DNA from 3 places in the Providencia sp. PROV004 genome. Region 2 is predicted to be linked to each of the others. Evidence: predicted binding sites of a transcription regulator. Region 2 holds the regulator's gene; each other region holds the start of a gene.
The links. Region 2 encodes CRP, which controls carbon source genes, mostly activating them, when cyclic AMP is high. Its sites were predicted from a motif close to ATGTGANNNNNNTCACAT; they were not measured.
Positions count from the first base shown of each region.

Region 1 (8,028 bases), 1.6 Mb from region 2:
GCTCAACAACTTGGCGTAACGCCAGAAGAGATGATTGCGGCAGTGAACCAAGAGCATCAGAACGATTTTGCTGGTTTCGCCATTAGTTATGACAACTATCACTCCACACACAGTGAAGAAAACAAAGTCTTATCAGAGCTAATTTACGGGAAACTGAAAAATAACGGTTTTATTAAAAACCGCACTATCTCACAGCTTTTCGACCCAGAAAAAGGCATGTTCTTACCAGATCGCTTCGTTAAAGGCACTTGTCCAAAATGTAAAGCCGAAGACCAATATGGTGATAACTGTGAAGTCTGTAGCGCAACCTATAGCCCAACAGAGCTGATTAACCCACGTTCAGTGATTTCTGGCGCTACACCTGTCATGCGTGATTCAGAACACTTTTTCTTTGATCTTCCTGCATTTAGCGACATGCTTCAAGCGTGGACTCGCTCTGGCGCATTACAAGAACAAGTCGCCAACAAAATGCAAGAATGGTTCGAATCCGGCCTACAACAATGGGATATTACCCGTGATGCGCCTTATTTCGGTTTTGAAATTCCAGATGCACCGGGTAAATATTTCTATGTCTGGTTAGATGCCCCTATCGGTTACATGGGCTCCTTTAAAAACCTGTGTAATAAACGCGGTGACCTCGACTTTGACGAGTTTTGGAATAAAGATTCAAAAACCGATCTTTACCATTTCATTGGTAAAGATATCGTCTATTTCCACAGCCTGTTCTGGCCTGCCATGTTAGAAGGTAGCCAGTATCGTAAACCAACAAACCTGTTTGTTCATGGTTATGTCACGGTTAATGGGGCAAAAATGTCGAAGTCGCGCGGTACATTTATTACTGCCCGCTCTTACTTAGATCACCTAGATGCCGACTGCTTGCGCTATTACTATGCAGCAAAACTGTCTTCGCGTATTGATGACATCGATTTTAATTTGGAAGATTTCGTCCAGCGCGTCAACAGCGACATCGTCAATAAAGTGGTTAACTTGGCATCACGTAATGCGGGCTTTATTGCTAAACGCTTTGGCGGTCAATTATCAGCAAACCTTGCTGAGCCAGAGTTATACCAACAATTTGTTGATGCCGCTAAAGTTATCGGTGAGGATTATAACAACCGTGAATATAACAAAGCGATCCGTGAAATCATGGCATTAGCCGATATCGCAAACCGCTATGTTGATGAAAAAGCCCCTTGGGTTGTGGCAAAACAAGAAGGTAAAGATCAAGAGCTGCAAGATATTTGCTCGATGGGCATCAATTTGTTCCGCGTTCTGATGACTTACCTGAAACCTGTTTTACCAGGGCTCACTAAGCGTGCTGAAGCTTTCTTAAATAGTGAATTATCATGGGATGCGATTAACACCCCATTATTGAACCACAGCGTCGCACCATTTAAGGCATTGTTTAACCGCATTGAAATGGCAAAAGTGGATGCAATGGTCGAAGCCTCAAAAGAGAGTATCAAACCCGTTCAGCAACTTACGGGGCCGCTAGCCGATGACCCAATTCAAGATACCATCACCTTTGATGACTTTGCGAAAATTGACCTGCGAATTGCATTAATCAAGCAAGCTGATTTTGTTGAAGGCTCAGACAAGCTACTGAAATTACAATTAGATATTGGCGGTGAAACTCGCCAAGTATTTTCTGGTATTCGCTCCGCTTACCCAGACCCTAAAGCTTTAGAAGGCCGTTTAACCGTGATGGTTGCCAACCTCGCACCCCGTAAAATGCGTTTTGGTATTTCTGAAGGTATGGTAATGGCTGCTGGCCCTAGCGGTAAAGATATCTTCTTACTCAGCCCAGACAGTGGTGCACAACCCGGTATGCAAGTTAAATAACCCATACTTGCTCTAGTCTGTTATTCATTAAAAGTGGGAAGCTAAATACTTCCCACTTTTTTATTGGCTTTTTATTGTGATCGGTAGCACAATAATAAAGTTAATTGTATGATGAATAGATATTACATTACAGGACCAGCCTCATGTCATTTAAACAGGTACTGATAACGGGATGGCAATATTTGCGAGCTTTCGCAATACTCTACCTTTGCCTGATTATTGGAAACCTTATCTCAACACGACTTCCATTCTCCATCCCTGGCAGCATTGTCGGCATGTTAATTTTATTCATACTGCTTGCGTTACAAATTATTCCCGCGAAGTGGGCACAACCCGGTTGCAGCATTTTGTTGAAAAATATGACCATCCTGTTTGTTCCTATTGGTGTTGGCATAATGAATTACTATGAATTACTCAGCCAACAAATGGTTCCTATCATCGTTTCCTGTGTGGTTAGTACCTTAATCGTTATGGTCGTTGTCGCCATCAGTTCCAACTATATTCATAAGGAACGCCCTGTCGTTGGGGCTCAACCTGATGACGTTCCTTTACCCCCCGAAGACCCAATTTCTTCGGTCATTAATAATGATAAAACTAAGGGGAATGAATAATGTTAGAACATATTTGGTGGTCATTGCCGCTGACCATTGTGGTGTTTTATTTGGCTCGTAAGCTGTCGACCACATTTAAGTTACCGATTTTAAACCCACTATTAATTACTATTGCGGTATTGATTGCACTACTAGTGATCACGAATACCTCTTATGAGCACTATTTTGCAGGTAGCAAAATACTCAATGATTTACTACAGCCTGCAGTCGTCGCGCTCGCTTTTCCACTTTACGAACAAATGCACCAAATTCGAGCCCAGTGGAAATCTTTATTAAGCATTTGTTTTGCAGGTAGTTTAGTGGCCATGTTTAGCGGTGCCGCCATCGCGTTATGGTTGGGGGCAACCCCTGATATCGCGGGTTCTATTTTGCCTAAATCGGTTACTACCCCTATCGCGATGGCTGTTGCTAATTCGGTTGGTGGGATCCCTGCGATTAGTGCCGCCTGCGTGTTATTTGTTGGGATCTTAGGCGCCATGTTTGGCCATAGCTTATTTGATGTGCTGCGTGTACGAACCCACGCATCAAGGGGACTCGCGATGGGAACCGCTTCCCACGCCCTAGGCACTGCCCGCTGTGCCGAAGTGAATTACATTGAAGGTGCTTACAGTTCCCTTGCATTGATGACCTGTGGGGTTATCACCTCACTTATAGCCCCGTTTATCTTTCCTGTTATTTTACATCTTTTTAGCTAAGCTTAATTCACTAAGCCAATATCCAAGCAAATGAGTAAGAGGAATTTATTAGCCTCTTACTCACTAACACACGGAGAAAACATGAGATATATCTCTCAATTAAAGAATTTGTTTCATATGTTTCATTTAAAATGGTGACTTAAGTCACATATTGTTGAGCGCATTATTGAATAGAATAAAAATAATTAATTAGGGAGGTAACACATGCATTCACGATTTAAGGCCGCTTGGGCCGAACTTCCAGAAAAGTTACAGTCGGTACTTAGACCAATCATTGATAATTCTGATTTCCGAGGTATGTTAACAGCGGAACAAGTCAAACAGATTAAAGCTGAAGCAGGTGTAAGCGACGCTGAATTAGCCTTTGCGTTGTTGCCTTTCGCTGCGGCTTATGCAATTACTCCAATCTCCCATTTTCACGTTGGTGCAATCGCTTGCGGCGCAAGTGGTAATTTATATTTCGGCGCCAATATGGAATTTAGCCATGTTTCAATGGGGCAAGTGATCCATGCAGAACAGTGTGCAGTGACACACTCTTGGATGAAAGGTGAAACGCAGATTACCTCAATTACCGTGAATTACACACCTTGTGGGCACTGCCGCCAATTTATGAATGAATTGCGTGAAGGCGGTAAAATTATGGTGAATTTACCGGGCCGCACACCCGCAGTACTACACCACTATTTACCCGACTCATTTGGGCCGTCTGACCTCAATATTACTACTTTACTACTCGACCCTGTTGACCATGGCTATAAAAACCAAAGCCGTGACCGGTTATTAAGTGCAGCAATTGAGGCTGCAAACCAATCCCATGCACCTTATAGCCGATCCCATTCAGGAATTGCGTTACAATTAAAAGATGGCTCACTGTTTACCGGACGCTACGCAGAAAATGCCGCATTCAACCCAAGTTTACCACCACTGCAAGCCGCTTTAATTATGATTAACCTTGCAGGTAAAGATATTCACGCCATCGACCAAGCTAAGTTTGTTGAAAAACAAGATGCGATTATCAAACATTGGTGTGTGACCGAAAATACATTACAGGCACTAGGTTGCCAAAATATTGAATTAGCTTATTTGGATTAATTTGATATTGATTTAAAAGTAACGGTTATTGCTGGGAGCTTGAATAAATAGCAATAACCGTATAGTTGTTATTAGAACTTTAATCTTGTTCACAAAACTATTTACCTGCAAAGTGGCCATCCATAATAGGACTCACTAGTTTTGATTAATATATGCCCTAGTAAGTAAATTCATTAAACAATTTTTCTGTTTCATTTATCGTGTCTTCTAATGTAATAACTAAAGGGATCTTTCGCATTTTTTCTAGCCAAGCTTGGCTTTGTTGCTGTTTTATCGATACAGATTGCGCGGCTTCTTCTTTCATGTCTAGCCAAATGCTAGCAAATAACGCTGATTCACCATTAAGTGATTTATTAGAAAAGCTATTTAATAGTTTCCCTATAATTTTATTCTTTTTATCTATAGATAATACTTCAAATACATCTTTAAACAACCAACCTTCATAAGGAATCCCTGAATTTAACATCGCTTCTTTTTTTATTTTAATAAATTCTTGATGTGTAATATCACCAATTGGGATGTTATCACTTTCTTTGCGATTTTTCATAATTCGTCCATATGCTAATTTGACTTCTTTTTGATACCGACTCCGTTTTTCACTGGTGAATGACTCACCCCGTGCCTTCATATGATTATTTAAAAACTCTTTTTCTAGATAAATAAAAATACTGAAATATTTATCACTTGAATCATTTACCTTTTGAGGGTTATATTTTTCATTAAAAGAGTAACCTTTATTTATGAGAATTAAACATGATAAAATTATAAAAATTAATTTAGAAATAATAAATTTAGAAACCATCATTAGAACTCCTTTTATTCTTATTAAAATTCATTGAATTATTAATCATTTCTTCAAACATAAAGTCTAATTCTTTTTCTATATTTTTAACTAAAGTAATCCGCCTCATTTTCTCCAGCCATCTTTTGCTTTTAATTTGCTTGTCTGATGGTGGTTTGGAAGCTTCTCTTACCATTGCATACCAAAGCATCATGAATAATTTAGCTTCCTTCGCAGGATCGTTGTTATTCATCACAAAAACGAACTGTTGCCATAGTGCCTCTCGGTTTCTCTCATTAATAATATCTAAAACATCTGCTAAAATCCAAGCATGATAAGACATTCCCATTTCATTTAAATTCTCACGATAAAAATCCATTGCCTGTTCATGGCTTAATTTTTTAATAAATGCTTCTTTTGGATACTTTAAAAATTCTAACATTGGGTTATTATCTTTTCCCCCCTTGAAAATAACTAATTTTTTTCTATCAAATATTAAATCCTTAGATTCAGAAAAGTATAACATCTGTAGCATAAAGAAAAGACGTGGCGTTTTAACACCTTTTTTTTCACAAAAATTAGTTGTATTTTTTTTATTATATTTTACATTATTTCCTTGAGGATTTTGGCAAGCACCGAGAAGAAAAACTGAAAGCACAACTATTAATTTATAATTCATATACATCCTTGTGATTCATAAAGTTAGAAACCAATAATCTTAAAAATAAATTATGTAAAAAACACATTGCCCACATAAAAAGAAACATCAGTAATCACCATTCGTTTACTAATAACTAAAATAATTTATTTTATTATAAGTAGACTTTTTAAATATTAATTAAAACTAAAAGATCCTCCAGAAGAATAACCACTATAACTAAATTCAGGTATACTTGGCATTGAGGGTATTGAGTATTTATCTTCAAATGAGTCCATTGAATTGTTCATTGATGACATATTGTCTCTTAACTGGCCAATCATATTTTCAAAATGATGGTTATTTCTTATGGTATCTGTAGGGAAGTCTTTAAATCCTGGCGTTCCCGGAAGAACAACACTCGGGCGTTCTAGATAATAATTTGTTGGTGTTTCATTATCCTTAAACCTATCAAGTAGGTTTGTTGTACGAGGTGCTAATTGTCTATTCGGTTCGGATTTTGGATAAGTGCTTTCCAATATCGATTTATCTACCATATTGTGTGGATACTTAATTGGAGGTGTTGACTTGTTGTTTATTGATGGCATATTTCCCCTTAAATCATCAATCATACGATCATAATGAGCAACATCTGGTTGATAATTAACTGATGGTGAATCAAATAAGCCTGTTTCTGGTAATATATAGTCAGGTCTTTCTAAATAATATTCAGACAATAGATTTTTATGTGTAAATTCCGTTTGGCCACGCCAATCTGTTTGTACTTGAAATGATTCTAAATGTTGTGAAGGATAATCCCAAAATGAAAAACGCTCTGTTCCTCTATCAATTAAAGGGTTTCCTGTATTATAAATAATTGTATTTATTCTATCCATATTATCTTCTTCTATATGAGATATAATATTTTGATAAGATTTCTTGGCTGTAACCACCACGCCATCTACTACATTATCAATATCCAGAACTCGTTTAGTCCAACTATGTATTTTAGGCTGCATATGCGCTGGAGCTTCATATAATGCTCTAAACATTATATCTTTAGTATTTATACTTAATAATATTTCACTTTCTATATCACCTACAGAATTTAAAGCTCTCTGCCAATAACTCTCTCTTTGTTCTCTAGGTAACACAAAAAATACAGGTTCTAAAGTCCATGCATCAGAAGGAAGATTATAATAAGAAAATACACTACTATGAAATAATTTAGCCTCTATGTGATTTATATCACCATAGATTACATCCTTTCCATCTTCAAATCTATTTTTTAGGGTTTGAACATAAGCTATTGCCATATCATAGCGAATACGCTCAATTATAAACTCATCTTGCACTCCAATATGCTCTAAAATAGCTTCATCTAAATAATTAAGCGCAAAAGCACCTGAAAGAGAATCACCTTTAACCACACTATTAGCTAATTTAGCATATCGGTCTCCTTTACTTTCCAAATATTCATACATCAACTTTGGTTCTTTGGTTACGTATAAAATTTTAATTGCATTAGAAACATCACTACGAGTTAACTTTAAATCACCCTTTCTAATTTCTTGAGTTCTCATATTATCTCCTAATTTTTAACATGGTCGAGTAAAAAAATGCGTATTTTTTCCCTCATTATATTGCTATTAGATAATTCTTTAGCATCAAAATAAAATTTAACCTTAGTTCCTATTTCTGGAATCAAAAAATATTGAAAACACTTATGATACTTCTCATCAATTGGTAACCATTCACACTCAATTAAAAAAATTACTTCATTATTAATTTCCTTCCAATAATATCCTTTTTTATTAAAATACATATCATCTTTATGACCAATACTTCTTCGTATTGTTACAGTCACTTCAGTAAAATAAAGATCCAACTCTTCATCATAATATAACTCCCCCTTTCTTTTGAGGTACCCCATATCTAAATACACGTGTTTTCTATAACTCAAATATTTTTCAGGGTTTCCTTTTAATGGTTCAGCATAAACTTCTATAATTTTAACATCATTACTTACCTCATTAGATGGTTTCAAATCAGACCAAGACATTCGCATTGGCAGCACTCTAAAATTAGCCTCACACTCTTTTTTATTTTCAATAAACCTTGGGTCAAAATAGCTATACCCTTCATATTCAGCAAATGGAAAAACATACTCGCTAGGAACTTCTATAATATTCTTATTAAACTGCCCACAGACAAAGCCGGGGCGGTTCTCGCCATTTACAATGCAGGAAAATAATAATAACGGTAGAATTAAACAAAAATATAATTTCATAATAATTGACACCTTAATACTTATATAACATTTAGTTTTCAAACTTATTTAAATGAAAACTATGATTTAGCAGAAGCTAA
Region 1 covers NZ_CP042859.1:3,293,323-3,301,350, forward strand. The annotation lists gene metG (methionine--tRNA ligase) at 1-1,842, shown strand, start outside; gene FVA69_RS15035 (CidA/LrgA family protein) at 1,986-2,453, shown strand; gene FVA69_RS15040 (CidB/LrgB family autolysis modulator) at 2,453-3,148, shown strand; gene cdd (cytidine deaminase) at 3,353-4,240, shown strand; gene FVA69_RS15050 (hypothetical protein) at 4,398-5,045, opposite strand; gene FVA69_RS15055 (hypothetical protein) at 5,032-5,700, opposite strand; gene FVA69_RS15060 (serine protease) at 5,856-7,241, opposite strand; gene FVA69_RS15065 (hypothetical protein) at 7,250-7,948, opposite strand; gene FVA69_RS15070 (hypothetical protein) at 8,008-8,028, opposite strand, start outside.
Region 1: the regulator CRP is predicted to act here: its motif matches at 3,230-3,247, upstream of cdd (cytidine deaminase).

Region 2 (8,028 bases):
AATACCTGCGCAGTTGTTCTTGAGCCAGTACAAGGTGAAGGTGGCGTCACCGCAGCAACAGCGAAATTTCTGCAAGGAGTTCGTAAGCTGTGTGATGAAAATAATGCCTTGTTGATTTTTGATGAAGTACAAAGCGGTATGGGCCGTACAGGTAAATTATTTTCTTATATGCATTACAATATTGTGCCTGATATTTTAACCACGGCAAAAGCATTGGGTGGCGGTTTCCCTATTAGTGCAATGATCACCACTGAAGAAGTGGCAAAAACCATGGAAGTGGGTGCGCACGGTACCACCTATGGTGGCAATCCCTTAGCGTGTGCAGTTGGTAATGCGGCGTTTGATATTATTAATACTGAGGAAGTATTAAATGGTGTCGAAAAGCGTCGTGAATTATTTGTCGCTCATTTAAATAAACTGAATGATAAATATCACATTTTCTCTGAGATCAGAGGAATGGGGTTATTAATTGGCGCTGAATTAGATGGCAAACTATTGGATCGCTCGAAAGATATCCTGCAAGCCAGTGCAGTAGAAGGTCTGATGATGCTCAATGCCGGCACCAATGTTTTACGTTTTACGCCTTCACTGATTATTTCCGAGGAAGAAATTAATAGCGGCATGGCGAAATTAGAAACGGCGATTGGTAAGTTATTGAATTAGTGGTTTATTGAAAAGTTGCAGAGGCATTTCTGTCTCTGCAACTTGTATCGTTAATATTACGTTCTATTTCGGCCAGATATTTTTATTGTATTTTTCGCTTTTAATTCTATTTGTTTTTGTTGCAATTGTTCTGGTGTGCTGGATATGGTGATGCCAGCAGCCAGACATTGACTGTTATGGGAATGTGAATAATTCACAACTGTTTTTTTCTGCATTAAACTACGATTGTTCTGTGTATTTTTTGCCGTGACGTTCTCTTTACTATCTATTGTTTTTTGTTTAATTTCACTTGGCTGCTTGACGATAGTTTCTTCATTTGTAGATAAATCATCTAGAGGTACGTCAGTAAGAGTTATTGTATTTAGAATGTATTCGTGTGACCTATGATGGAATTTATCAAGCAGAGTGAAATAGTTATTGCTTAACTCCTCTAGCGAGTTTTTTAATTCTCTATTTTCGAGTCTTAGTGTTTTAACTAATGACGAATCTTCCATTTCATTGGTTTCGGGCTTCGCTAAAAAAGTTAATTCGTCATCAAAATCAAAGTTATGGTCCTCATCATGATAAATAGGGGTACCATCTTCATCACAGATAATTAAATTTTTTTTAATTATTGACTCTTCTGGGGTTACGCTGTTTTTTTCTTCCATTAATTTTTTCGATATTTGACTTTTTTTGGGGTTAATGGATTTTTTATTATAGTTATTTAACGTTATATTATGAATTTTGTTTTTAATATCATCTAATTCTTTAATTAATAAATTTTTAATGATTAATTGTAAATTAATTAATGATTTTAAATTTTCATTTTGGTCTTCCACCCCAAATGTATTTTCTATCTCTTTATATGATGACTCTAATATTTCATGTTTTTTTTCAAGATAATAAATCCCTCTTATTTTTGACTCGTTTTTTATCTCTAATTTTAATTTGTATATATCATTTTTTAATTGTTCTTTAGTTTCAATTAATTCTATATTTTTAATATGGTATGTGTAATGGTCTATTAGGTCATTCTGTTCTTTAATTATTTTATTGTTGACTAATTCTTCTACATAGGGCTTGTCTATTTTTAATGCGTTACTTATTTTTCTATTAATTTCATCTTTAGTGTTTTTTACTGTTGGGGATATTTCAAACGACTTTTTAAGTAGTTCATTTTCTAATGATATTATTTTATTTTGATTTAATTCGACTTTTAATCGTGAGTTATTCTCATTTTTTTTGGTTTCTATTTTTTTTAACTCTAAGTAAAACTTTGAATCCATATTTACTTTGTTTTTTTTGTTAAAACTAAATAAATGAATGAAATTATTCAATCTAGTATTACGTATTTTCTTAATTATTGGGAAATAATTTTCCGCTATTTCTAATGCTATGTTTTTTTTAAAGATGGGATTGCTTACATTTCTATTGATGGTGTCTATGTGCATGAGAGATCCTTAATTATCAATTAATGCTATTTTGGGTTGTTTTTAGGTTAGTTAATATAATAAATCGATGTTTATGATTATTTATTTACATGTGTGTGATATTTGTGTTTGGATTTGTTCTAGCCAATGCAAATATTTTAATTGATTGAATAATAAGTCGATTTTACTTATTTTATTATTGGTGACTTGTAAAGTGCTAGTAATTGAGAGTTAGTCTTCATTTGGGCGTCTATTTCAGCGATTATTTTTATATGGTTATTCATTTCTTGGGTAAATTGGTATTCTTTTTCTATTATTTTTAATAAATCAGAACTATTAACTAAAATTTTATTTTTTGCTAAGTTATCTTTGCTAAGGCTGGTTTTCTGTGTGGTAATTTTACTCGATAAATTATAATGTTCTTTTATTCGTTGTGCTCTTAGTAATGATGACTTTGTTTGCGGTATATTTCCCTTGAACTCAAAAGTGGTTTTTGGCAAAGAGGTGATTCTTTGATTAGGCCGATTTTCTTCACAAATTTTGTAATGTATATAAACTAATTTCTTATTAAATTTGCTTTCTGTTTTATATTTTATACCCACGGAAGGTAGTGTGATATGACGAATAGACTCTTGAATGATTTGTTTTTTTAAAGGAAGCATTGAACCATTTTTATTAGTTAGAGGTTTAGGTAATACAAATTTTTTTATAATCTCTTTTTTTTCTTGTAGACTTTTATTGTTAATGCCAGGGATTCTAATATCGCGATATAAAAAATCAGCATATTCAGCATTTTTTTTGGGGAGTTCTTTGTATTGGTCAAGAATAACTCTATTTTCTTTTATTAATGAGTCTGTACTTTGCTCAGAAAGAAAAGTAGATGAATATTTTCCGTATAGCTTAATTTTCAATTGATTGACTTTTTCGTAAAATTCACCAGTGCTTAAACACTTAATATTATTGGTTTCTTCTAAGTCGCTCTCATAGGCGGAATCAATACTCTCAGTGCTACAGGTACGAGTTGGTTTTAGCTGGTTATTCGTATCAAGTGGACTTTTTTTCAGTGAAGAGGTAATCGTAAAAATTTTTTTGATGAAATCATCGGAATTAATGATTTTTTTGAAAATCGTCGGATTACCCGATAAATAGCCTAATGTAATGGTCATAAATATTTCCCTAATTAATAAGATAATAATTATTATTCTATAAGGGGAAGTGATAAAGAGAATATAAAGAAGCGATTTTATTAGAATTTAATATGATAAATAAATAGCCCAGCCAAAGGTGGCCAGGCTGAAAGGTTAATTAACGAGTACCGTAAACAACAATGGTTTTACCATGTGCAGAGATCAGGTTTTGGTCTTCTAACATTTTTAGAATACGGCCGACTGTTTCACGGGAACAACCCACGATTTGGCCTATTTCCTGACGAGTAATTTTGATTTGCATACCGTCTGGGTGTGTCATTGCATCAGGTTGTTTAGCTAAGTTTAATAGCGTTTGAGCAATACGGCCTGTAACGTCTAAGAATGCGAGGTTACCGACTTTCTCAGATGTTGTTTGTAAGCGACTAGCCATTTGCGCAGAAAGGCGCATTAAAATATCAGGGTTTACCTGAATTAATTGACGGAATTTTTTGTAAGAAATTTCAGCAACTTCGCAGGCTATTTTGGCTCTAACCCACGCAGTACGTTCTTGCCCTTCTTCAAATAACCCAAGCTCACCAATGAAATCCCCCTGATTCAGGTAAGAGAGGATCATTTCTTTGCCTTCTTCATCTTTAATTAAAACAGCCACCGAACCTTTAACGATATAGTAAAGGGTTTCTGCTTTCTCACCCTGATGGATAAGAGTGCTCTTGGATGGATATTTATGAATATGGCAGTGTGACAAAAACCATTCAAGAGTAGGGTCTGTTTGTGGCTTGCCGAGAACCATTAGCGTTATCCTCTGTATGTTATTGCAGCCATTCAGAAAAACATACTAGAAAGGCTGGCTTTAAAGTCACTAGCTTAGCATATTAATTTGCCTTATATACCTTTAAATAATCTAACAGCTGATTGCTTCAGCGTTTTTGATTGCTTTGGGTAACGCAAATTGATATCAACACTATAATATGATCAATTAAACCGTTGAGTTTTGATCTTAATCCTATCAACTAAGTATTGTTTGTAGCATATCCAATAAAGAAAGTCTTCCCTGTATCGCTTCAGCCAAATAAAGTTGATATAACATTCATTGTATCTATGGAACAATGTAGCCTTTAAACCGATTTCATTTCAAGGGGAAATATAATGGAAGCAAGAGTTAAGTGGGTTGAAGGACTTTCTTTTCTAGGGGAGTCTGCGTCTGGGCACCAAGTGATGATGGACGGCAATGCAGGTGATAACGCCCCAAGCCCAATGGAAATGGTGCTAATGGCTGCGGGTGGTTGCAGCGCGATTGATGTCGTTTCGATTCTACAAAAGGGCCGCTATGATATTACGGATTGTGAGGTGAAATTAACCTCACAGCGTCGCGAAGAAGCCCCTCGTTATTTTGTGAAAATCCATTTACATTTTATTGTAACAGGGAATGAATTAACGGAAAAAGCGGTCGAACGAGCCGTTCAACTTTCTGCTGAAAAATATTGTTCAGTCGCATTGATGTTAGAGAAAACCGTTGAAGTCACACACAGCTTTGAAATAAAAAACTAAAAATAAATTTAATTTTTATTGGTATATTTGAATTAAAAGATGCTTACCTTAATTAATGATAAGCATCTTATTTATTAATCAAAAAATAATTTAATTGTTGTCCTTTTGATTAATTAGTTTTTCGACTATTGGCGCCATAATTAATTCCATGGCTAAACCTAGTTTTCCTCCGGGGACGACAATTGTATTCATTGCAGAAATGAAAGAGCCAGATATCATTGATAGCAAATAGGGGAAATCAATTTGCTCTAGCCCACGAAAGCGGATCACAATAAAGCTTTCATCTTGTGATGGAATAGCTTTAGCCGAAAATGGGTTAGAGGTGTCTACCGTTGGAACGCGTTGAAAATTGATGTGAGTGCGAGAAAATTGTGGCGTGATGTAATTAATATAGTCGCCCATAGAACGCACGACAGAGTCCATAACGGCTTCACGGGAGTGCCCTCGCTCTGTCGTATCACGGATTAATTTTTGGATCCATTCTAGGTTGACTATAGGGACAACACCGACAAGTAAATCAACATGTTGTGCGACATTATGTTCCGGTGTGACAACACCGCCATGTAGCCCCTCATAAAACAAAATATCCGTTTTATCTGGCAGCGGTTCCCAAGGGGTAAATGTCCCGGGCTGCAAGCCATAAGGTACCGCTTCATCATAAGTATGTAGATATTTACGGGATTGCCCACAACCCGTTTTTGCATAGTCAACTAAGGTTTGTTCAAGCAAAGCAAAATCATTCGCTTCGGGGCCAAAGTAACTGATGTGCCGGCCTTGTTCTCTGGCTTTACGGATAGCCATATCCATTTCAGGGCGTGTATAGCGGTGAAAACTATCCCCTTCTAATGTTGCAGGCTGGATATTTAATTGGTGAAAAACTTTACGAAATGCTTGGCTAGTTGACGTTGTGCCAGCACCGCTCGAACCGGTGATAGCAATAATTGGGTGCTTTTTGGACATCGTGGACTCCCTGTGCTGCGCTTATAAGCACTATTTTAATCAATAGTGCATGAAGCGGATTAACGGGTGTTAGGGTTGTGAGCCTTATTTGATGGTTTTACGACATGATTATGTTGGAAAACACGCAACTTTTTTATGACAAAAGATGACGTAAAAATGAACCATGGAATAAAAACATCATACAGAAAAACTTCCCTTAGGCATGAAATTAACCGATTCATGCAATTCAGACCAGACTAGCACAATTTCGCCAGAAACTAACTGCCGTTTCACATCGTTAACCTTATCTTGCAGGCTTTTTTCATGGGAGCCGTAGTCGGTTCCCTCACGCAATACGTAGCTCTCAATCAGGTTTTCCAATGTTTCAGGCTCAAGTTCTTGCCAAGGAATAATCACATTATTTCCTTATCTAAATAAGGGGTTAGCCATTGAGGAATACGGCTTTCTAACCACATTTGCGGTTTTCTGAATGTACCGCTCACAAAGCCGACGTGCCCGCCATGTTCTGTCATTTGGTATTCCACATTGTGGGGTAAAAATGATAAATCAGGAACAACTTCAGGCGCCATAAATGGGTCATCTTTGGCGTGAATAATTAACGTTGGTTTAGTGATATAAGCTAACTTGGGTAATGCACTGCATTTTTGATAATAATCTGTCGCATCATCAAATCCATGAATACGAGCAGTAATCACATCATCAAACTCACGGATCCGCTTAAGCTGCTTCAATTGTAAGAGGTTTAAGGGTAATGAGCCTGGATAACGGACTAATTTCCGGGTGGCATTGCGTTTCAAGCCATTTAGTAAGTAACGTTGATAGAACTGAGAGATGCCTTTTTCCATGCGTAAAGAGCAGGCTTCTAACATCAAAGGAGCTGAAACAACAACACCCGCATCGACATCTGCATTTTGACCGCTTTCAGCTAAATAGCAGGCTAACATATTGCCACCAAGAGAATAACCAACTGCGGCGGTTGGCGCATCACCATAGGTTTGTTTCAACCAGCGGAGAAAATAGCGAGCATCACTGGTTTCACCTGAATGGTAAATTCGCTGTTGGCGATTGGGTTCACCACTACAACCGCGAAAATGCATAATCACACCCAACCAACCATGTTTTTGGGCAGTTTCTAGCATTCCGTGAGCGTAAGGGCTTTTAAAATTACCTTCTAGACCATGGAAAATCACTAATCGTGGCTTATGCGCTGCTAGCTCGGGTTTTTCACTCCAAGCGAGATCGATAAAATCGCCATCAGGCAATTCAAGCCGTTGCCATATAGGTTTGATTTTCGGTGTTCTACGGAAAATCCTTGGCAGTAATGTTTGGAGGTGTGGATTTTTAGCCCAACTTATTGGACGAAAGTTTTCTGACATAGCCTTATTTTTATTTAATGGAGACTCTTGTGAGTCACATAACATACTGTTATTTTTTTGTGATGCAAGTAAACAAATTTGAGTTTGAGGCTAAATTATAAATGACACTGGGGCTGATTTTTTCTCTTTTTACGTTTTTATTCATTGCAGCAGTCACACCCGGCCCTAACAATATGTTGCTAACGTCAAGTGCAGCAAACTACGGTTTTCGCCATACGATTACATTATGCCTTGGTATTATGTTAGGCATGCAGTCCATACTTTATCTTTCTGCATTCGGTATTGCTGCACTTTTATTGCTCTATCCTGCGATTCATATCGCCTTAAAAGTCGCCGGAAGCATCTACCTGTTATGGCTCGCATGGAAAACAGCGACGGCAAATTATGCACCACTGAAGACGAATAGCGAAGTTGCGAAAAGCGTGACTTGGTATCAAGGTGGCTTATTGCAGTTTTTAAACCCGAAAGCATGGATGATGGGTTTGGGAGCCGTAGGGGGATTTAGCTTACCCGGTGAGTTATTTACTCAATCTATTTTAATGATGAGTATCGCATTTGTGGTGGTTAACTTAGTGGCGGGTTTAATCTGGATGGGGTTTGGTTCATTAATCAGCCTATTTTTGCGTAGCCGCCGTGCTTGGTTTATTTTTAACTGGGTAATGGGGATTTTAACGGCTTTGTGCGTTCCCCTGATTTGGTTGGAATGATTTTCTGATAAAAGTGCAGTTTATATGACTCATCAAAAAGCAGCCCATGGGCTGCTTTTTACATGTAAGGGAGGCGATTAGTCTAAATCCACGTTCTTAGTTCCGAAAAAATAAGTAAAAATAAAACCGAATAAGTAGGATGTGAATAACCCGCCCACATAAACTAACATTCCAGGGAACACCCCATCAGCTGACGTCATCATTGGGATAGCGA
Region 2 covers NZ_CP042859.1:341,882-349,909, forward strand. The annotation lists gene FVA69_RS01510 (aspartate aminotransferase family protein) at 1-663, shown strand, start outside; gene FVA69_RS01515 (hypothetical protein) at 720-2,096, opposite strand; gene FVA69_RS01520 (hypothetical protein) at 2,264-3,241, opposite strand; gene crp (cAMP-activated global transcriptional regulator CRP) at 3,381-4,013, opposite strand; gene FVA69_RS01530 (OsmC family protein) at 4,370-4,771, shown strand; gene FVA69_RS01535 (phosphoribulokinase) at 4,862-5,731, opposite strand; gene FVA69_RS01540 (YheU family protein) at 5,909-6,127, opposite strand; gene FVA69_RS01545 (hydrolase) at 6,124-7,107, opposite strand; gene FVA69_RS01550 (LysE family translocator) at 7,209-7,814, shown strand; gene murP (PTS N-acetylmuramic acid transporter subunit IIBC) at 7,892-8,028, opposite strand, start outside.

Region 3 (8,028 bases), 2.0 Mb from region 2:
TTATTGAGCCCCTGATATCATTATGTTTATCAGGGGCTCAATTTTATCTATTTAGAAATCTTATACACTTAGACTGGATGATTAATCTTGCGGTTTATTATCGCGACTGACCATCACTAATGAAAGGCGAGCAGGGTGCTGTGCCTCACTTTTCATTGGGACATTAATCCTTGCCGTTTCTACACAAGCCATTTGTTTGTACCCATTATTTGGCATATCGTCCATACTGCATGATAACTCTGCCCAAGGGTTCCAACAGACAACATCACTATTATGGTAATGATGAATTTCTATTGTACGAGCCCATCCATCATCACGTAATAAGCTATATTCATCCGGTTCTGAATAAATACGGTCAGTATGTTTATTAAATTTGAGAGGTTCATTGGCATAAACTTCTTTATCTGCGACTTTATCGAAATAGTGACCGCCTAACCCATAGACGGTGGCTTTTTGAATATCACTGATATTGAAATAACTATGCAGTGCGGCAGTAGTTTCGAAATCCCCATAACTTTCTAGTTCAAGTTCACATGTTTCACCGAGTTTCATACGGAGGATCAGAGTGAACTCATGTGGCCATAATTTACGGGTATAGTCGGTATCCGTTAACGTGAAGGTTAAAATAACGCCATCTTCATGCTCATTATGTGCGGTGAATTGCCAAGGTAAAATTCGCGCAAAACCATGGCTAGGACTAGCAACAGGGCCGAACCAAGGCCAACAAATAGGGATGCCACCGCGGATTGCAACACCTTCTTTAAAAGCACTTTCTGAACTTAGCCATAAGCAAGGTTTTTGCCCTGCAGGTTGCCAATCAATAAGTTGAGCACCTTGTAAACTGACGGCCCCACGCACCTTAGGGTGCGAGATGACAATGAGTGGAAGCTCGCCGAGTTGGCGTTGAGTGATGTAAGCAGAGACTTGTTTAATGACTGGTAGTGCAAAAAGTTTGTCGTGCATGGTATTAGGCCTGTGTTAATGGAACAGTGTGAATACTCGTCATCTTTCAAACTGCAGCATTGCTGACTGTGTTCATTCACTTGAATTATTTAGAGTATCTATTCGGTATATTTAAAGGCGCAGTGACGCGGTGAATAGTATTCATTCTAAAATAAGTCATGTTTATAGCGTATCCAATAAGAGATCAACCATAAGCGATATAGCAGAAAATATGAAGTGTTAATTTGTTATTGGATACGATACAAAAGAGCCGCCAATCGGCGGCTCAGTTAGACAAATTTCGTTACAGCTCTTATTTAGAGATGTGAGCGATCAAGTCTAATACTTTGTTAGAGTAACCAGTTTCGTTGTCATACCAAGAAACTAATTTAACAAAGTTGTCGTTCAGTGCGATACCAGCTTTAGCATCAAATACTGAAGTCAGTTTCTCACCGTTGAAGTCAGTTGATACAACGTCATCTTCAGTGTAACCCAGAACGCCTTTCAGCTCGCCTGCTGCTGCTTCTTTGATTGCATCACAGATTTGAGTGTAAGTTGCTGGTTTTTCTAAACGAACAGTTAAGTCAACTACAGAAACGTTAGGAGTAGGTACACGGAAAGACATACCAGTCAGTTTGCCATTCAGTTCTGGAATAACTTTACCTACTGCTTTAGCCGCACCGGTTGATGATGGGATGATGTTTTGCGCAGCACCACGACCACCACGCCAGTCTTTATGTGAAGGGCCATCAACAGTTTTTTGTGTTGCAGTTGTTGCGTGAACAGTTGTCATCAGGCCTTCAACGATACCGAATTTGTCGTTGATAACTTTAGCCAGTGGAGCTAAGCAGTTAGTTGTACAAGATGCGTTAGAAACGATTTCTTGACCTGCGTAAGCTTTGTGGTTAACGCCCATAACGAACATAGGAGTATCATCTTTAGAAGGGCCAGTCAGAACAACTTTCTTAGCACCTGCTTGGATGTGTTTACGTGCAGTTTCATCAGTTAAGAAGATACCTGTAGCTTCAGCAACGACGTCAACACCGACTTCGTTCCATTTCAGGTTTGCAGGATCTTTTTCTGCTGTTACACGGATTTTTTTGCCGTTTACAACTAGGTGACCATCTTTAACTTCAACAGTACCGTTGAAACGACCATGAGTTGAGTCGTATTTCAGCATGTACGCCATGTATTCTGCATCGAGCAGGTCGTTGATAGCAACGATTTCGATGTCAGAACGCTCTTGTGCAGCACGGAAAACGATACGGCCAATACGACCAAAACCATTAATACCTACTTTGATAGTCATAGTATTTCCACCAGCTATTTATTCGTGAATTAAGTTGTAGTTAAAGTTACCAAAACCTTGCCAGCCGTCAAGCGGAATCGTGTCAATTATTGAAAAAAATCAATTCTGATACCACCAATTGCTTATTTGTCAGCCACTTCAGCGGCAAATACAGCCGCACGTATTATCGGGATTGTGCAGCATAATGAAACCATCTATCAGTGATATATGTGATACGGTTCACAAATCAAAACGGAAAGTAAGATGCTTCTTAGTTTAGAATAGTTTTACAGAAAATGTTGTTAATTTTTTGTTGATTGAAATTGATGTATGATAACCATTGAACATTTTAGTTATTTAAATATTTAGGTGTGACATGTCAAAAAAAGATAACCAACCTATTGATATTTCAGAATTAAATGAAATGCAGCGTTACGTTACACAGCAAGCAGGTACCGAGCCGCCATTCAGTGGCCAATTATTGCATAACCGTAAAGATGGTGTGTACGAATGTTTATGCTGTGGTTCACCTTTATTTATGTCTGAGAGCAAATTTGATGCAGGTTGTGGTTGGCCAAGCTTTTATCAACCCGTCAATGAAGAGGCTATCAAATACATTGAGGATTTCTCGCATGGGATGCATCGCATTGAGGTTCGCTGTCAACACTGTAATGCGCATTTAGGGCATGTATTTCCCGATGGTCCGCAGCCCACGGGGCAGCGTTACTGTATTAATTCAGCATCATTAAGCTTTATCGATGATGATAATGGTGAAAAGACCCGTGGATAAAGAGCTGAAGGGTGCTGAAATTTTAATATTAGAATGACAAAAACGATTCAGCTATCAGCTAAAATTAAGAATAATAAAATAACGTGCTAATTGCGTACTTGAAGGAGCCTTACCGTGAGCGTTGAAGTTAATCCAGAGCAACTTGAACAATTATTAGCAGTGATGACACCTGAAATCTATCAGCGCCTAGTAACCGCAGTTGAGCTAGGTAAATGGCCGGATGGGGTGATGTTAACGCCAGAACAAAAAGAGCATAGCTTGCAAATGGTATTATTGTGGCAGTCGCGGCATAACCATGACCCAGAGCATATGACGGTAGGGACTAATGGCGAAATTACGATGAAGAGCAAACAAGAGCTAAAAACGCTGTTTCAAGGTGAAATGTTGGCAACATTAAAACCGCAAAATAATGATGAGTAACAGTTACTCTGTAGATCTGTAGAATAGTTTGGTTATTCAATAGGGTGTTGTACAGTGACAGCGTCACTAAAACAAGTTTTCTCAATTGATATGAGAAAACTTGTCTACAAAGTCTGGGTTAATGCAGGTCAGTTAACGTGATTAACCTCGCGCCTTGCTTTTTCATTTCGTCTAAAGCTTCTTGGCTGTCATTGGCTGCAAGATTAACACCTCTACATCCATCCACTAGAACATCTACGCTATAGCCTAATTTTAGGGCATCTAACACGGTAAATTTGACACAGTAATCCGTCGCAATTCCCATAATAATTAAATGTGAAATGTGTTGTTCTTGTAACCATGCATGCAGGCGGGTTTGGCTAATTTTATCGTTATCGAAAAAGGCACTATAGCTATCAACCTGTGGGTTTTCCCCTTTGGTGAAAGTTGCACTAATCAGTGATTGGTTTAAATCTGAGTGTAATTTAGCGCCGTGCTCACCTTGTACGCAATGAATAGGCCACCAAACTTGTGTAATGCCATTTAGCTCACCGACTTCGCCAATTTGAGTATTTGAATTAGCCGCAAAACTAAGATGTGTCGCGGGATGCCAATCTTGGCTTGCAATGATGTCTATCTGTTTTTGTTGGCAAATAGCCATCGCCTTATTAGCAACATCAATAACATGTTCACTTTCATTTACTGCTAATGTGCCACCGGTGCAAAAATCGTTTTGTAAATCGACTAACAGTAATGCTGCTTTCATTGTGTCCTCAGTATGTTATCTGTTATTCATCAGCATAGCTCAACTCGCCGCGTAAATTATTCTGCATTAACTCTCGGATTAAAGCGGGGGTATAATTTTGGCTTAGTAAGTAGTGCAATTTACTTAAGGCGGCTTCAAAAGTCATGTCGTATCCACTTATCACACCAGCTTCTGCAAGAGCGTGTCCTGTGGCATAGCCTTCCATATTAACACGGCCAGAAATACATTGTGTCAGGTTAACCACAATAATGCCTCGGTTCGTTGCCTCGCGAAGTATACGTAGTAATTCAGGCTGTTGAGGGGCATTACCGACACCGTAAGAGCGCAATATAAGCGCTTTGACAGGTTGTTGGAGAATATTGCGAACAATCTCAACCGAGAGTCCCGGATAAAGTGTAACAACACCGATAGGTTGAGGTGTAATTCGGTGGCTTTTAAATTCACCTATGCCAATAGGTGCAGGGCACGTATTGAATGTACGAATATTGATACCCGCCTCCATTAAGGGGGAGCAGTTAGGTGAGCTGAAAGCATCAAAGCCGTCAGCATGAGCCTTAACGGTGCGGTTACCGCGATATAATTTGTTATTAAAAAACAGCCCGACCTCATTAACAGGGTAATTGGCCGCTAAATATAAGGCATTTAATAGATTTGTTTGCCCATCAGAACGTAATGCTTCTAATGGTATTTGTGACCCTGTCACGATCACTGGCTTTTTCAAGTTTTCAAACATGAAAGATAAGGCTGAGGCGGTGAAAGCCATAGTATCAGTGCCATGTAATATAACAAACCCATCATAAAGTGGATAATTTTCCCGAATATCATCAGCGATGAGCTGCCAATCTTCAGGAGTGATATCAGATGAATCAATCAACGGTTGATGCTCACGGATGGTAAACTCAGGCATTTCAGGGCGGTGAAACTCGGGCATTTGAGCTAACTGAGTTTGCAAATGACCAGAAACAGGAACATATCCCTGTGGTGAATGGCGCATGCCAATTGTTCCACCTGTGTAGACTACATAAATTGATTTCTTCTGCATCTTATTACCTAATTTATCCAACTTATCGAAGGAGAATGATTATCAGGATTTTGACGCATTTGTTAGCGTATTACTATCGTTAACTTGCGAATAATTAGATTGATATGGGGTTATTGATGAGTTTGTGAGAGAAATCCCCTTCATTAACGCTGAAGGGGATTTAGCGATCAGTTAATTTCCGCGCAATTTAAGCAAAATGCGTAGCGGTTTTGAGGGTCATTCATTTTTAAGAAAAACTGAGCTTGCTGGCGGATATCCGTTGCGACTGCTGGGGGCAAAAACACCTGTAGTACATCCGGCATCGCAGCTTGAACGCTAGTGGTTAATTCAAGCAACAATTGATCCATGAAAGTCATCTCAGGCTTCATCCAATCTAGCTTAACATCAGTGAGTTTAGCGAGTTCTGCGGCTTTATCTATCGCAGTATCAAAATCACCTAGCTGGTCTACAAGGCCATTTTTAAGCGCGTCTTGCCCGATCCACACACGGCCTTGAGCGATTTTATCTATCTCTGCAGGTGTTTTATGGCGAGCTTTCGCGACTAAGCCAATAAATGTCTCATAACCATTTTCAATAGTTATTTGCATCATGTCAGCAAATTGTGGACTAATCCCTTTAGTCAGAGAAATATCGGCTAATGGTGATGTTGATACTCCATCAGTATACACCCCAATAGAATCTAAAGATTTTTCAAAGGTATTGATCACACCAAATATACCAATTGAACCTGTCAGTGTGTTTGGACTGGCAATAATATAGTCAGCTGGAGTCGATACCCAATACCCGCCAGATGCTGCCATTCCCCCCATAGAAACCACCACGGGTTTACCGGCAGCATGGGCCGAAGCCAGTTCACTGCGGATCAAATCAGAAGCGCTTACGCTTCCCCCCGGGCTATTCACGCGTAACACAATTGCTTTAATATTATCATCAAGGCGAGCATCACGAATTTGTGCTGCGATGGTATCGCCTCCTGCAATCCCAGCCGTTTGCGGGCCATCCATGATAGCACCTTGAACAACAATCACGGCGATATTGCCACTTTGATTCGCATTGGTATCTGTTATTTTAGCGGAGTAATCATAGATACTAATATTATTGAATTGTTTATTTTCTTTATTCCAGCCAAAGTGTTTACTGAGTAAATCTTCAACTTCTTCGTTTGTATAAAGTTTATCAACCAATTTTTGTTTTAAAGCATATTGCGCGCTATCGCCTTTGACAGAACGTAATTGTTCTAAAATAGCATCAGCTCCAGGGAAAATTTGCGTGCTGGTAGTATTGCGGTTTTTGGCGATATCTGCGAGGTAATTGTTCCACAGGGCATCCAACCATTGTTTATTGGCCAAACGTGCTTCAGGGGACATTTCATCACGCATTAATGGCTCAACTGCTGATTTATAGGTACCAACACGGAAAATATGGCTACTGACTTTAAGTTTTTCTAACAGTGACTTGTAATAAAGGCCATTAGTTGCGAAACCATATACCCCAACAGCACCTTGTGGTGTGAGGTAGATATCATCAGCGTAACTGGCGAGATAGTATTGTGATTGGCTATAACTGCTACCGATGGCGTAAACCTGTTTCCCTGAACTTTTAAATTCATTGATTGCTTTACCGATATAAGCCAGAGAAGGTTGGTCGGCGCCAACTAAATCATCTAGGCGTAATACCATTCCTGTAATACGGTCATCATTTGCGGCGGTACGAATAGTATCAACGATGTCGAATAATGAATTTTCTTGCATGCGGCTATTTGAAGTACCAAGTAGTTCACGGCTCATACGACCAAATGGGTCTGGAGCAGAAACTTGGTCTACGATAACGCCCTGCAAATCAACATACAAAGCACCAAAATAATTTTTTTCGGGTTGAGTTTCTGTTTGGTAAAGCGCAATTGACCCAATAACGACAAAGAATAATACTAAGAAAATGGCGTTAAAAACGAATTCCCTAATAAAGTTTAGTGCTCGCCAGCTAATTCTAAAGATGGTAGCGATGATGTCCCAAAGTTGACGCATGTTTTCTCCTATCCTGTATATTTTGCACCACACGGGTGTTAGCTTCACTGGTTTGCCGTTGACTTATGGCACAAACTATTTTTGGATATTACATAAATATGTCTTTCTACAGTTGGGCTATTTCCGCCTGTAGCATGAATTTACGACAGTATACTCAAAAGCAAATCCGTTACCCGATCATCACATCGAATTGTTGATGTCTTAGTTGTATCAATACAATTAGTTGCAACTGCGGGCTATTTTTATGCATAACAAAATTATGATCAGCAAGGTACAATGCTTCAATGATATTTTTCATGTGTGACAAATGATACAATTCAATGAATTTATAACGTAATTTTACCTAGCGAATAACCGTTATTATTGTATTAGTGTAAGCGATTTTCCTTTAAGCTGAAACAATAGATAGCGTGGGTATCATTATCTAATTGAATGATTATCATATCAGTTTACTCTTAAACGGAGACAAATATGGATGCTTTAACCCTTTTGTTGAACCGCCGTTCAGCTTCAAGACTCACATCACCAGCACCCCAAGGTGAAGAACTTAACAATATACTTGCTGCGGGGATGAGAGCACCTGATCACGGAGCTTTGAAACCATGGCATTTTGTTGTTATGCAAAATGAAGGTATTAACCGCTTCAGTGAGCTATTAGAAAAAGCGGCAATTGAAGGGCAATTAGGTGCTGAAGTAGAAGAAAAAGCACGTAACGCACCTTTTCGCGCTCCACTCATTATTACTGTAATTGCGAAATTAAAAGACCATCCGAAAATA
Region 3 covers NZ_CP042859.1:2,325,072-2,333,099, forward strand. The annotation lists gene FVA69_RS10340 (D-hexose-6-phosphate mutarotase) at 82-963, opposite strand; gene gapA (glyceraldehyde-3-phosphate dehydrogenase) at 1,256-2,251, opposite strand; gene msrB (peptide-methionine (R)-S-oxide reductase MsrB) at 2,607-3,020, shown strand; gene FVA69_RS10355 (YeaC family protein) at 3,135-3,440, shown strand; gene pncA (bifunctional nicotinamidase/pyrazinamidase) at 3,559-4,185, opposite strand; gene ansA (asparaginase) at 4,208-5,227, opposite strand; gene sppA (signal peptide peptidase SppA) at 5,395-7,251, opposite strand; gene FVA69_RS10375 (NAD(P)H nitroreductase) at 7,723-8,028, shown strand, end outside.
Region 3: the regulator CRP is predicted to act here: its motif matches at 2,459-2,476, upstream of msrB (peptide-methionine (R)-S-oxide reductase MsrB).